DNA from 2 places in the Micromonospora sp. NPDC051141 genome. Region 2 is predicted to be linked to the other one. Evidence: riboswitches for the same ligand, from Rfam matches in the RefSeq annotation. Region 2 holds a riboswitch; the other holds the start of a gene.
The links. A riboswitch is a leader RNA that binds a small molecule or an ion and turns the genes downstream of it on or off. The one in region 2 is predicted to bind cobalamin.
Positions count from the first base shown of each region.

Region 1: another riboswitch for cobalamin. It lies ahead of ACIA6B_RS18430 (ribonucleoside-diphosphate reductase subunit alpha); the one in region 2 lies ahead of ACIA6B_RS24760 (acyl-CoA thioesterase).

Region 1 is NZ_JBITFD010000009.1:85,066-91,844, reverse strand. Features, by position in the region: gene ACIA6B_RS18465 (carboxyl transferase domain-containing protein) at 1-812, shown strand, start outside; gene ACIA6B_RS18460 (SCO5389 family protein) at 960-1,352, shown strand; gene ACIA6B_RS18455 (TetR/AcrR family transcriptional regulator) at 1,416-1,997, opposite strand; gene ACIA6B_RS18450 (hypothetical protein) at 2,066-3,079, shown strand; gene ACIA6B_RS18445 (hypothetical protein) at 3,136-3,678, shown strand; gene ACIA6B_RS18440 (cytochrome P450) at 3,630-4,358, shown strand; gene ACIA6B_RS18435 (PrsW family glutamic-type intramembrane protease) at 4,348-5,178, opposite strand; cobalamin riboswitch at 5,311-5,520, shown strand; gene ACIA6B_RS18430 (ribonucleoside-diphosphate reductase subunit alpha) at 5,642-6,779, shown strand, end outside.
Region 2 is NZ_JBITFD010000014.1:89,142-95,920, forward strand. Features, by position in the region: partial or broken gene ACIA6B_RS24735 (ArsR/SmtB family transcription factor) at 1-24, shown strand, start outside; gene xerC (tyrosine recombinase XerC) at 441-1,334, opposite strand; gene ACIA6B_RS24745 (superoxide dismutase) at 1,856-2,470, shown strand; gene ACIA6B_RS24750 (superoxide dismutase) at 2,478-2,747, shown strand; gene ACIA6B_RS24755 (LysE family translocator) at 2,841-3,464, opposite strand; gene ACIA6B_RS24760 (acyl-CoA thioesterase) at 3,468-3,914, opposite strand; cobalamin riboswitch at 4,121-4,268, opposite strand; gene ACIA6B_RS24765 (ECF transporter S component) at 4,331-5,227, opposite strand; gene ACIA6B_RS24770 (ABC transporter ATP-binding protein) at 5,224-6,779, opposite strand, start outside.

The DNA.
Region 1 (6,779 bases), on a different contig from region 2:
CGTTCGACATCCGTACCGTGATGCGGGCCCTCGCCGACCAGGACCACCCGGTGCTGGAGCGGTGGGCGGGCATGGCCGACGCGGAGACCGCGGTGGTGCAGGACGTGCACCTCGGCGGCATCCCGGTGTGCCTGCTCGGCATCGAGTCCCGGTCGGTGCCCCGGCACGGTTTCCCGCCCACCGACGGCCCGGACACCTACACCGCCGGCACGCTGTTCCCCCGGTCGTCGAAGAAGGCCGCGCGGGCGATCAACGCGGCCAGCGGCAACCGGCCCCTCGTCGTGCTGGCCAACCTGTCCGGCTTCGACGGCTCGCCGGAGTCGATGCGCAAGCTGCAACTGGAGTACGGCGCGGAGATCGGCCGGGCGATCGTGAACTTCCGCGGCCCGATCGTGTTCTGCGTGATCTCGCGCTATCACGGCGGCGCGTTCGTGGTGTTCTCCAAGGCGCTCAACCCGGCCATGACGGTGCTGGCGATCGAGGGCTCGTTCGCCTCGGTGCTCGGTGGCGCGCCGGCCGCCGCCGTGGTCTTCGCCGGCGAGGTCGCCGCGCGCACCGCCGCCGATCCCCGGGTACGCGAGCTGGAGAGCCGGGTCGGGGCCGCCACCGGCACCGAGCGCGCGACGCTCACCGGGGAGCTGGACGAGCTGCGGTCGTCGGTGCGGGCCGAGAAGCTGGGCGAGGTGGCCACCGAGTTCGACCGGGTGCACAGCATCCAGCGTGCCGTCGAGGTCGGTTCCGTGGACGCGGTGATCCGCGCCGCCGAGCTGCGGCCCCGGATCATCGAGGCGATCGAGGCGCGCCTGGGCTGACCCGGGACGCGTCGACGGCGGCGGACGGGCCACGGGGCCCGTCCGCCGCTTCGCGTGTGGCGGTGCTTGACCGGTGGTGACCCGCCGTGATGTGCTCACCACGTCAGCTTAATGGAAACGGTTGTCGTTTCCTGAAGTGGAGGAGACATGTCGCTCACCGTGCCGCCCGCCCTGCTCCGCGCCGCCGAGTCCGGCCCCGTCGACGAGGAGGCGTTCGTCGCCTGCGTCCGCGACTCCCTGCCGTACGCCTGGGAGACCGTCAGCCGGGTGGTCGCCGACCTGGCGGCGTCCGACGCCGACTTCACCGACAACGTCGTCCCGCCGCCGGGCGAGAGCGAGCGCGGGCAACTGCTGCGCGCGCTGGCCAGCGACGCGATCCGCGCCGGCCTGGAACGCCACTTCGGGGTGCGGCTGGCGTTCCAGAACTGTCACCGGCTGGCCGCGTTCCGGCCGTCCGCCGCCGGCTCCGAGGCGTACCGCCGGTTCACCTCCAGCCGGGGCCAACTGCTGAACCAGTCCCCGACGCTGCGCAACTGCTGAGCCACGCGGCGGGCCGGTGCGCCGGCCCGCCGCCGGCCCACGCCCCGGCGCGGTCGCGCCGGGTCAGCCGTGGCCGCGCACCAGGGGCAGGAACACCTCGTCCACGATCTCGACAAGCACCTCGTCGGGCACCGAGGGGATGCCGCGCATCGCGTACTCGGCGCGGAGCAGCATCATCGGCGCGGTCGCCACCCGGGGCCGGGCCGCCGCCGCCGGCGCCTCGCCCCGGGCCGCGGCCCGTTCCAGCATCCCGAGCCACGCGCGGTCCATGGTGTCCGCGCCGGACCGCTCCCGCATCAGGGTGAGCAGCTCCGGGTCGTCGGCCGCGGCGGCGAGCAGGCCGCGCAGGATCGTCCCGTGCGGCGAGGACCACGTCTCGTTGGCCCGCCGGAGCATCTCCAGCGCGTCGCCGCGCAACGTTCCGGTGTCCGGGTTCGGCATGGCGGCGTCGGACAGGTGGCGGTACGCCGCGATGCCCAACGCCGCCCGGTGCGGCCACCGGCGGTAGATGGCGTTCTTGTTGGTGCCGGCGCGGGCGGCGACCCGGTCCATCGTCATCCCCGAATATCCGGATTCGCGCAGCTCCGCCGCGGCGGCGTGCAGGATCGCCCGCTCCAGTTCCTCGCCCCGGCGCCTCGTGCCCATGCCTTGCAGGGTACTCGACGTACCCTGTAGGGTACGCGGCGTACCTTATGAACGGGGAGGAACGCGAGATGCGCGTCTTCGGCATGAACTACGACACCGGCTTCGTGAGCGCCGGGTCCACCACCCACGAACCCTTCGACCCGGACACCGTCCGGCGCGACCTGCGGGTCATCCGGGACGAGCTGCACTGCGACGCGGTGCGGATCACCGGCGGCGTCCAGGACCGGCTGGAGCTGACCGCGCGCCTGGCGGCCGAGACGGGGCTGGAGGTGTGGTACTGCCCGTTCACCAACGGCCTGGACCGCGCCGGGCTCATGGCGTTCCTGCTCGACGGCGCCGAACGGGCCGAACGGCTGCGGCGCGAGGGCGCCACGGTCGTCTACCTCACCGGCTCCGAGATCTCCATGTTCACCGAGGGCTTCCTGCCCGGCCGCGACCTGACCGAGCGCCTGGCGCTGTTCACCGATCCGATGCGGATGCGGGAGGCGGTCCCGGCCGCGCGGGCCGCGGTGCGCGACTTCTTCGCCGACGCGCTTCCCGCGGTGCGCGAGCGGTTCGGTGGCCCGGTCGGATACGCCTCGATCCCCCTCGAAGGCGTCGACTGGACGCCGTTCGACATCATCGCCAGCGACGCCGGCTACCGCGACGCCACGAACGCGGCGGCGTTTCCGCAGAGCCTCGCGGCGGCGGTGGGCCAGGGCAAGCCGTACGCCGCCACGGAGTTCGGCTGCTGCACGTATCGGGGTGCCGCCGACGTCGCGGGCGCGACCGAGCCGGTGACCTACGACGAGCACGGCCGGGCGGCGAAGCTCACCGCGACACTGGAGCGTGACGAGGAGGGCCAGGCCCGCTACCTCGTCGACCTGCTGCGCGACTACGAGGCGGGCGGGGTGGAGGCGGCGTTCGTCTACACGTTCGCGAACCGGCACCTGCCCACCACCGGGGACCCGGAGCACGACTACGACCTGGCGGCCCGGGGCATCGTGCGCGTGCTGCCGGACGGCTCGTGGACGCCCAAGGCCGCCTTCCACGCCCTCGCCGAGTACGGCCGCGCCCGCGCGTCGAACCGGCCCGCCGGCTAGGCGTCCGCCCCGACGGCGGGCCCGCGCCGTCGGGGCGGAACTGGCAGTGTGGACGGATGACGGACATCGACGCCCGCCGGCCCCACCCCTTCTACCAGGACGCCGACGGCGTCAACCGGCCACCCGGCCCGCGCAAGCACCCCGACTACGCCCGGTTCGCCGCCGGCTCTCCGGTGGTGCCGATCGTGCGCCGGGTCGGCGGCGAACCGGTTCCGGCGCTGCTGATCTGCCGGTACGCCGACGTGCGCGAGGTGCTGCGCCGACAGGACGTCTTCTCCCGGGCCGCCGCCGCGTACGCCGACGAGGTCGACGTGTCCGGCACCATGCTCGGCATGGACGGGGCCGAGCACGCCCGGGTGCGCGGCACCGTGAAGGACGCGTTCACCCGGCCGGCCGTCGACGGGCTGCGCGACACGGTCCGGGCCGCGGCGCAGGAGCGGCTCACCGCGATGGTGGGCCGGGGCGCTCCGGCGGACCTGGTCCGCGACTTCGCCGTCCCGTTCGCGCTGGACGTGATCTGTGACCTGCTCGGCCTGCCGCCGACGACCGGATGCGGTTCCGCCGGTGGGGCGACATGTTCCTCGGCGCCGGCGACCTGAGCCGCGTGGAGGCGGCCCGGTCCGCCGAGGAGATGGGCGGCTACCTGTGGGAGCAGCTCGAACAGCGACGCGGCCGACCCGGCGACGACCTGCTCGGCCGGATCGCGACCGCCGCCGCCGACCAGCCGGTGGACGTCCAGATCAAGCTGCCGATCTCACTCGTGGTGGGTGGCTGGGAGACCACGGCCAGCTCGATCGCCACGTTCGTCCACGTGCTCCAGACCGAGCCGTACGGGCCGGCCGGCACCGGCTGGGCGTACCTTGTCGCGCACCCCGAACGGCTGGACGGCGCGGTCGCCGAGCTGGAGCGGCTGCACTCCACCGCGAACGGCGACGAGATGCCGCGGCGGGTGATGGCGGACGTGACGCTGCCCAGCGGTGCCCGGCTGGCGGCGGGCGACATCGTGGTCCCCTCACACGACGCCGCCAACCGCGACCCGGCGGTGTTCCCGGACCCGGAGCGGATGGACTTCGACCGCCCGCCCACCCCGCACCTGTCCTTCGGGCACGGCGCGCACTACTGCATCGGGGCCCACCTGGGCGCGCTGGAGGTCCGCACCGCGCTCGCCCTGCTGCTGCGGGAGCTGCCCGGCCTGCGCCTCGCGGTGCCGCCGGACGAGGTGCCCTGGAAGCCGGGCCACGCCATCCTCGGCCCGGTCGAGCTGCCGGTCACCTGGTAGCCGGCCCGCCCGCGACGCCGCCGACCGGCTCGGGCGCACCCGGCCACACCGTGGTCACCGCGCCCGGCCGCTCGCGGTCGAGGTGCAGGCGCAGCAGCAGCCAGCCCAGCGACACGCCGCCGATGAACAGGTACGCGGCCGGCGTGCCGAACGTGTCCCAGCAGGTGTGCAACGTGACCGCCGCGGCGAAGGTCAGCAGGAACGCGGCGAGCCGGCGTCCGCCGGGCGCGGCGGCGAGGGCGAACAACGCGCCGGCCGTGAGCCCGGTCCAGGACAGGTGCGCGGCCGGCGCGGTGAGACCGCGGATCAGCAGTGTCTGCTCGACCGCGCCGAGGTTGCCCTGCGACCCGACGAGCGTGGTGAACGCGTAGCCCATCGTCTCCAGCGCGGCGAAACCGGCGCCGGAGGCCACGCCGATCACCAGCCCCTCCCCCGGCGACCGGTGCCGCCGCCACAGCAGCAGGACGCCGACCGGCACGACGAGCTTCGCGGACTCCTCGATCAGGCCGACGAGGACCATCGGCAGCACGCCGAGCCGGTGCAGCGTGTCGTACTCCAACCAGCCGGCCGCGACGACACCGATCACCCCGCCGAGGAACGCGGCGAGGCCGACGATCGCGCCCGGGACCCGCCAGCGGCCGGACCGGCCCTCGGCGAACGTGAGGAACGTGGCCGGCGCGATCGCGGCGCCGAGCACGATCAGCGCGGGTACGAAGTTGATGTTCCGGGTGCCGATCAGGGTCTCCAGCACCAACAGGAACAGTCCGACGCCGACCAGCAGGACCAGGAGCCACGCCCAGCGGCGTCCGAGATTCGCCATGCCGCCCACTATCGTCCCCGGCCCCGGGGAGCGCCAACCGCGGGCGGCGTTCGTCCGGCATCGTGGACGGTGAGACGCAACCGACACGCCTGACCCGACATCTGGTGTTGCCCGCCGGGCATCACCGCCATATATGGTGTCCCCGCAGCTGGTTCGGCCGCGCCTCACCGGCGCGGCCGAGGCAAGAGGGAACCCGGTGGAAGTCCGGGACTGCCCCGCAGCGGTGAGTGGGAACGACCGCCGTCATCAGCACTGGGCCACCGGCCTGGGAAGCGACGGCCAGTAGGCGACCTCGTGTCACGCCCGCGAGTCCGAAGACCTGCCAGCGCGCCGTGCGCTGCCGCGTGCGGCGGTCGACGGTCGCGCGGGACGACCGACGCCAGCAGCCGGGCCGGTCCTGCGTGCCGTGCCCGTTGGCGTTCTCCCGCCGGCCGAGACCATCGGTGACAGCGAGGGAGAGGTCATGACGGTCGTACGGGAGAGTCAGCGGTCCGGTGTTACCGGGCCGGAGCAGCGCCGACTGGCGATGCGGGTCCGCAAGCGGGACGGCGACACCGAGCCGGTCGACGTCAACCGGATCGTCCGGGCGGTCGAGCGCTGGGTCGCCGACCTGGACGAGGTCGATCCGCTGCGGGTCGCCACCCGGACCATCAGCGGGCTCTACGACGGGGCGAGCACCGCGGAGCTGGACCGGTTGTCGATCCAGACCGCGGCGGAGCTGATCGGCGAGGAGCCGCAATATTCCCGGTTGGCCGCCCGGTTGCTGGCCGCGTACGTGGACGAGGAGGTCCGCGGACAGCAGGTGACGCGCTTCAGCGAGTCGATCGGGTACGCCCACGGGCTGGGGCTGATCGGTGACGACACCGCCGCGTTCGTGGCCCGCCACGCCGGTGAGCTGGACGACGCCGTGGACCCGGCCGGTGACCTGCGGTTCGAGTACTTCGGACTGCGTACCGTGGCGGACCGTTACCTGCTGCGGCACCCGGAGTCGCGGCTGGTGGTGGAGACGCCGCAGTACTGGCTGCTGCGGGTGGCCTGCGGGCTGTCGCACACCCCGGCCGAGGCGGTCGGTCTGTACCGGCTGATGTCCAGCCTGGCCTACCTGCCCAGCTCCCCCACGCTGTTCAACTCGGGCACCCGGCACACCCAGATGTCGTCGTGCTTCCTGGTGGACTCGCCCCGCGACGAGCTGGACTCCATCTACGAGCGCTACCACCAGGTGGCGAAGCTGTCGAAGTTCTCCGGCGGCATCGGCATCTCCTGGTCGAGGGTGCGTGGCCGGGGCGCGCTGATCCGGGGCACGAACGGGCGGTCGAACGGCATCGTGCCGTTCCTCAAGACGCTCGACGCCGGGGTGGCGGCGGTGAACCAGGGCGGCCGGCGCAAGGGCGCGGCCTGCGTCTACCTGGAGCCGTGGCACCCGGACGTGGAGGAGTTCCTGGAGCTGCGGGACAACACCGGCGAGGAGTCCCGGCGGACCCACAACCTCAACCTCGCCAACTGGATACCGGACGAGTTCATGCGCCGGGTCGAGGCGGACGAGGACTGGTCGCTGATCGACCCGTCCGACGCGCCGGAACTGCCCGACCTGTACGGCGAGG
Region 2 (6,779 bases):
CGAGCGACGAAGAAGACCCGCTGACCGACGCCACGGAAGACCGCTGCCAACGCCTCCTGACCCGGCGGCGCTCGGGCCGCAGGCGCGAAGGTTCTAACCTGCCGTCATGGGGGACGAGAAAGCGCAGCCGGAATTCAGGCAGTGGTACGACCGTGCGCTCGACGTCGGCCCGGCCGGAAATCAGGCATTCTTCGGTCGGGACGTGCTGGCTGGCCTGGTACAGGGAATCCGGGACTTTCGAGAGCACCGGCAGCGGCGGTGGGACCAACACCACGGACCTGGGGCGACGTTGCTGGGCTGCGCGATGTGGATGGACGACGCGGAACTGCTCGACGAACTCGCCAGGCTGCAGGCTGCCTGCGTGGTGGTCAGCAAGCAGGCCCGGGACAAGAAGGTGCAGCCGCCGGATCTGCCCTACAAGCTTCGCCGCCTGGCCGACCTCAACACCCGCGCGCCCGGTCTCCCGGTGTGCTATTTCCCCCCGCTGGAGCAACTGACCTCACTGGCCGCACCGGGGGTAGCCCGGCGCGCTGGACGAGCTTACGGAACCGGGTCGTGGCGTAGTTCGGGTTGATCGGCAGGCCGTCGGCGCGGATGAATACATAGCCAGTGTCGGTCCAGGGAGCGCCCTCGTCGGCGGCCTCGGCTTTCTGGTCAAGCTGGCGGCGGCGATGCGCCCGCAGGACCTGGACGGTGCGTTTGTCCAGGGCGATCGACCGTCGGCCGGCCGGGGTCTTCGGGTCGCCTTCGACGATGGCGTAGCCGGCGGTGGTGCGGTTGCGTTCGATGGTGAGCACGCCGTGGTCGAGGTCGATGTCGGTCCACCGTAGGCCGCACATCTCGCCGCGGCGCAGGCCGCGTAGGGCGGTGAGCCACCAGAACGCGAACAGCGAGTCATCGGTGACCGTACCGAGGAACTCGGCCAGGTGATCGGCGGTCCAGACCGCCACGGCCGGTCGGGCGCCGGTCTGTTCCCAGGACTCGACGCGGGCGTCGGTCCACACCTTCGCGTGGGGCTGCTGGTAGCCGGCGATCTCGATGTGCCGGGCCGGGTTGCACTCGATCAATTCTTCGCGGACGGCGAGGTTGAGCGCGGCCCGCAGGGTGGTGCGTAGGTGCTGCATCGCGGAGGCCGACTGTGGTCGGCCCTTGCTGTTGGTCGTGGCGGCAATCTGGGCGAACACGGTGCGTAGGTGCCGGGCGTCGAGGTCGGCCAGCCGGTAACGGCCGAGGTAGGGGATGAGGATGTTCTCCACGTCGCGGGTGTAGTGGAAGCGGGTGGTGGGTCGGATCTTGGTGCGGTTGTCGAGCCAGTGCCGCAGCCACCGTTCCACGGTCCAGCTCTGCGCGGTCCGGTCCGCTTTGGTCGTGGTCAGCCACTCGTCGCGGGCACGGCGGGCGGCGGCCTGCGACGGGTAGCCGCCGCGGCGGATCCGCTCGGAGCGGCCGAGCAGGTTGGGGGGCGGAGCAGTGGAAGTACCAGTTGCCGTGCCCGCGCTCGGACAGCCGAGGGCAGGACTGTTCCAGTCGCCGTCGGTGGCCGTCGCGGCAGCCGCACCGTTTGAAGATCACACCTGAGGTCGCCATGGCCGCGTCCCTTCGCTGGAGTCACGATTCCATCGATGTCGGCCCACTTGCGGTGCGGGCTTGTCGCCCGTTGCTCGCTACCTGCGCCTTCCGGCTATCCCGCTCCCGACGCGGTGGCCGTTGACCACGTCGCCGTGCTTGTTGCCAACGATATGCAACTGCGTAAGGATGGCAGCAGTGGGTGGGGCTGTGGCATTGCGATGATCCGAACCACCGCCATGGCGCCCACCCGCCCTTCACCCGACGATGACGAGGCGAGGACTTGCCGATGGGCCTCTACACGCTGCCCGACATGCCCTACGACTACGGTGCCCTGGAGCCGGCCATGTCCGGGCAGATCCTGGAGCTGCATCACAGCAAGCACCACGCCGCGTACGTCAAGGGCGCCAACGACGGTCTCGACCAGCTCGCCGAGGCCCGCGCCAAGGGCGACTTCGGCACGCTGGTCGGCTTGGAGAAGACCTTCGCGTTCAACCTGTCCGGGCATGTGCTGCACTCGATCTTCTGGGGCAACCTGTCCCCGGACGGCGGTGACCGGCCCGACGGCGAGCTCGCTGCGGCGATCGACGAGCACTTCGGCTCCTTCGACGCGTTCGCGGGGCAACTGTCCGCCGCTACCAAGGGCGTGCAGGGCTCCGGCTGGGGTGTCCTCGCCTGGGAACCGCTCGGCCGGCGGCTGATCGTCGAGCAGGTGTACGACCACCACGGCAACGTCGGGCAGGGCACCACCCCGCTGCTGGTCTTCGACGCCTGGGAGCACGCCTACTACCTGCAGTACAAGAATGTGCGCCCCGACTACGTCGACCGGCTGTGGAACCTGGTCAACTGGGCCGACGTGACCGCCCGGTTCGGCGCCGCCCGCGCCACCAGCCCGACGATGTGATCCCGGCGTGACCGCAGCCACCCCCGCCGCGGCCGAACTGGTCCAACGCGCCGCCGGGGTTATCGCCGCGAAGCACCGCGGTGACCTTGACGGCGCCGAGGAACTCCTCGCCGCGTTCCCCGGCGAGCGGGCCCGCACGCTCGGCTTCTATCTGCTTGCCGATCTGGCCCTCGGCCTTGTGCGGGCCGGCAGCGGCCAGTCCATGGACGACCTGATGCGAGAGTTGTCCCTGCTGGTCGCCGCGACCGCGGACGACCGACCATCCGAGAGACCCTGAGGTCGGCTCCTCCGCGCGCGGAGGAGCGTCCCGCCCCGGCCTTACACGGCCGGGGCGAAGCGCCAGGATCGCGTCGTCGGGCGGGTCGGGGTGTCAGCCGGTCGCCAGCCGTAGTCCGAGCGCGACGAACGCCACGGCACATACCCGGTTGATCCGGCGCGACCAGCGGCCACTGGCCAGCCGGCCGGCGAGCCGCCCGGCGCCGGCGCCCAGCGCGATGTCGACGGCGAGTTGCACGGCCACGAAGAGCGCACCGAGCAGGATCAGCTGCGCGGTGGTGTTCCCCGCTCCCGGGTGGACGAACTGGGGCAGGAACGCCACGCTGAACAGGATCATTTTCGGATTGAGCAGGTTGGTCACCAGTCCGCGCAGGAACGCCCGCCCGTCCCGGTCGTCGGACCGCGCTGCGGTGGCGCTGGAATTGTGGGCGCTGCGTAGCGTCCGCACGCCGAGGATGATCAGGTATGCCGCGCCGGCCCATCGGATGGCGGTGAACAGCAGCGGCGAAGCCGAGATCACGGTGGCGAGGCCGCCGACGACCGCCGTGACGTGCACGGTCTCCCCGGCGGCGACGCCGAGCGCGGCGACCATCCCGGCTCGGGTGCCGTAGCGGGTGGCGTTGGCCAGGACGAACATCATGTCCGGGCCGGGGGTGACCATGAGGACGACGATCGCGGCGAGGTAGCCGGCGAGCGTCGCTGTGGACAGTCCGAGCATGTTTCAGCCCTCCCCGGCGCCGTCGAGTAGTGCCTGGCGCAGGGCGAGTCTGTGCTGTCGGCGGATCTGCGCCTCGCGGTAGCGGCGCCGGTCGCCGTCGGTCTGGGGCAGCAGCGGTGGGACGGTCCGGGTTTGGCCGTCGTCGTCGATGGCGACCATGACCAGGTGGGCGGTGGCCACGTCGACGGGGGGTACGGCCCGGTCCCACCGGTCGGCGGTGACCTTGACCGCGACCTCCATGGAACTGCGGCCGGCCCAGGTGATCCGGGCGTCGACGTGGACGACGTCGCCGACGCGTACCGCGCGCAGGAAGGCGGTCTCGTCGATGGCGGCGGTGACGGCCGGTCCGTCGGAGTGCCGGGCGGCGACTACACCGGCGACGGAGTCGATGAGGTTGAGGATCCGGCCGCCATGGACCGTGCCCATCAGGTTGGTGTGGTGCTGGTCCATGATCTGCGACAGCGTCAGGTGCGACGCCGACGGCGCCCGGCCGGCGATGGTGGTGTCGTGCACGGTGGTAGTCCGTCCCTCGGGGCCACACCGCCGGGGCCGTGAGTACGCTGGCGGGGGCCAACCGCGTCCGGCGCGGCGTGCCACCCGTGCAGCCCTCCCGCGGAGCCGACGGCAGCGCAGACGGTTGTGTGCGCGGCGCGGGCAGGTCTTCGGACTCGTGGGCGTGGCCGGGGTCGCCGGTCTCCTACTGGCCGTCGCTTCCCAGGCGGTGAAACCCAGTGCTTCGTTGACGGCGGTCGTTCCCACTCACCGCTGCGGGGCAGTCCCGGATTTCCACCGGGTTCCCTCTTACGACACTCGGCCGGGTCTGGCCGGGCGAACCAGCGCCGTCCGGCAGCGTATCCCGCCGCCGGTCATGGCTGGGGTGGTCGCGAGGGCTGGTGTGAGGTATCTCCCTGGGCGCCGTGAACGCCCGTTTGCGGGTCGGGTGCGACGGGCTTTACCGGGAGCGGCTCGGGTGCGGCGAAGGTGATCGGTGCGCCGAAGGCCGCCTTCCGGGCGGCGCGGCGTAGCGCGGCGAGCACGGCAGGGCCGGCGAGGATGATCGCCACGGCGGTGGTGATTGCCCGGCCGGTGTCCCAGCCGAAGGTGGAGGTGACGGCGCTGAACACGGCCAGGCGGTGCAGGTTCTCCAGCACCGGGGCGCCCGGCAGGTAGGACAGTTGGGTGTCCGCGCCGGTGCTGAACGGCCAGAACCACAGGTTCATCAGCAGGCCGTAGCCGTAGGCGGCGAGCGCCCCGTATCCGGCGAGCACGGCGGTTTCGGCCCGGCCGCGCAGTCGGGACGGCAGCAGTCCGGCGCCGAGGCCGATCCACGAGGCGCACAGCATCTGGAACGGCAGCCACGGTCCGACCCCGGCGGTGAGTAGGGCGGAGGCGAACAGCGAGGTGGAGCCGAGCAGGAACCCGAAGCCGGGGCCGAAGACCCGGCCGGCGAGGACGAGCAGGAAGAAGACGGTTTCGATGCCGGCGGTACCGGCGCCGAGGGGACGCAGCGCGGCGTTGACGGCGGCGAGCACGCCGAGCATCGCCAGGGCTTTGCTGTCGATGCCGCCGGAGCTGAGTTCGGCCAGGACGAGCGCCACGAGCACCGGCAGCATGATGACGAAGACCAGCGGCGCCTCACCGGTGCGGGCGGTGGTCTCGGGCTGCGCGGGGACGAAGAACGGCCAGGTGAAGGTGGCCAGCGCGGCGGCCGAGGCGAGCGTCAGCACCACGGCGGTGCGCGGCGCGACCCGCAGCACGCTCATGTCGGCGCTCCGGCAGGGCGAAGCGCGGTGGCCACCTGGTCCACGGTCAGCCACGGTTGCGGTGCGAGGACCTTGGCGACCTGGGGCGCGAAGGCCGGTGAGGCGAGCATGACCTCCGCGGTGCTGCCCTCGGCGACGATCTCCCCGTCGGCCATCACGATCACCTGGTCGGCCATTGTCGCGACGAGTTCGACGTCGTGGGTGGCCAGCACCACGCTCCGGCCGGCGGCGGTCAGCTGCCGTATGAGCGTGCCGAACTGTTTCTTGGCGTGGTAGTCCAGGCCGCGGGTGGGTTCGTCGAGCAGGATCACCGGTGGGGCGGCGGTGAGCTGGACGGACAGCGCGAGGGCCAGTCGTTGTCCCTCGGACAGGTCGCGGGGGTGCCGGTCGCCGGGCAGGTCGGGGACGAGCTGGTCGAGGAGGGTTCGGCAGGTGCCGGTGGGTGCGTCGCTCTCCCGGTCGGCCTGGTCGCATTCGGCGTCCACCGTCTCCAGGTAGAGCAGGTCCGCCGGGCTTTGCGGCACCAGGCCGACGTACCGGCGGGCCTTCCCGGCCGGTAGCGCCTTCGGGTCGACGGTGCCGTGGACACCGGCGCCGTGGCCGTCGGGGCCGGAGACGGTGACGGCAACGGTGCCACTGTGGCGGGGGCCGCTGCTCTGCACCGCCCACAGCAGGCTGGACTTGCCGGACCCGTTGCGGCCCATGAGCGCGACAACCCGACCAGGATGCAGGTCGAGGTCAACGCCGGCCACAGCCACCGTTCCCGGATACCTCACGACGATCTTGCGTGCGGTCAGCACCGGAGAGGTGACGGGGACCGGCGGCGTGGCGGGGACCGCGTCGGCGAGACGCTGACGCAGCTCGGCGGCCCGTCGGCGGGCGTCACGCACCGACAGCGGCAGCGGGGTCCAACCGGCGAGCCGACCCAGCTCGATCAGCGGTGGCGCCAGGTCGATCCCGGCGAGCACGTCGGCCGGCTGGCCGTCGCGCACGTGGCCGTCGCCGGGCAGGTAGAGCAGCCGGTCGGCGTACTGCACGACGCGTTCCAGCCGGTGCTCGGCGAGGACCACGGTGACGCCGAGGTCGTGCACCAGCCGGGTGATGGTGGCCAGGACGTCCTCAGCGGCGGTGGGATCCAGCGCGGAGGTGGGTTCGTCGAGGACCAGGACTCGTGGGTGGGCGGTGAGCACGGCGCCGATGGCGACCCGCTGCTGTTGTCCACCGGACAGGGTCCGCAGTGGCCGGTCGCGCAGTTCGGCGATGCCGAGCAGGTCGAGGGTTTCCTCGACCCGTTTACGCATGACCGCCGGCGACAGCGCCAGCTGCTCCATCCCGTACGCCAGTTCCTCCTCGACGGTGTCGGTGACGAAGCCGGCCAGCGGGTCCTGGCCGACCACGCCGACGACGTCGGCGAGGTCGCGCGGCGGGTGCCGGCGGGTGTCCCGGCCGGCCACGGTGACGGTGCCGTGCAGGGTGCCGCCGGTGAAGTGCGGCACCAGCCCGTTGATCGCGCGCAGCAGGGTCGACTTGCCGGCTCCGGTGCGGCCGGCGA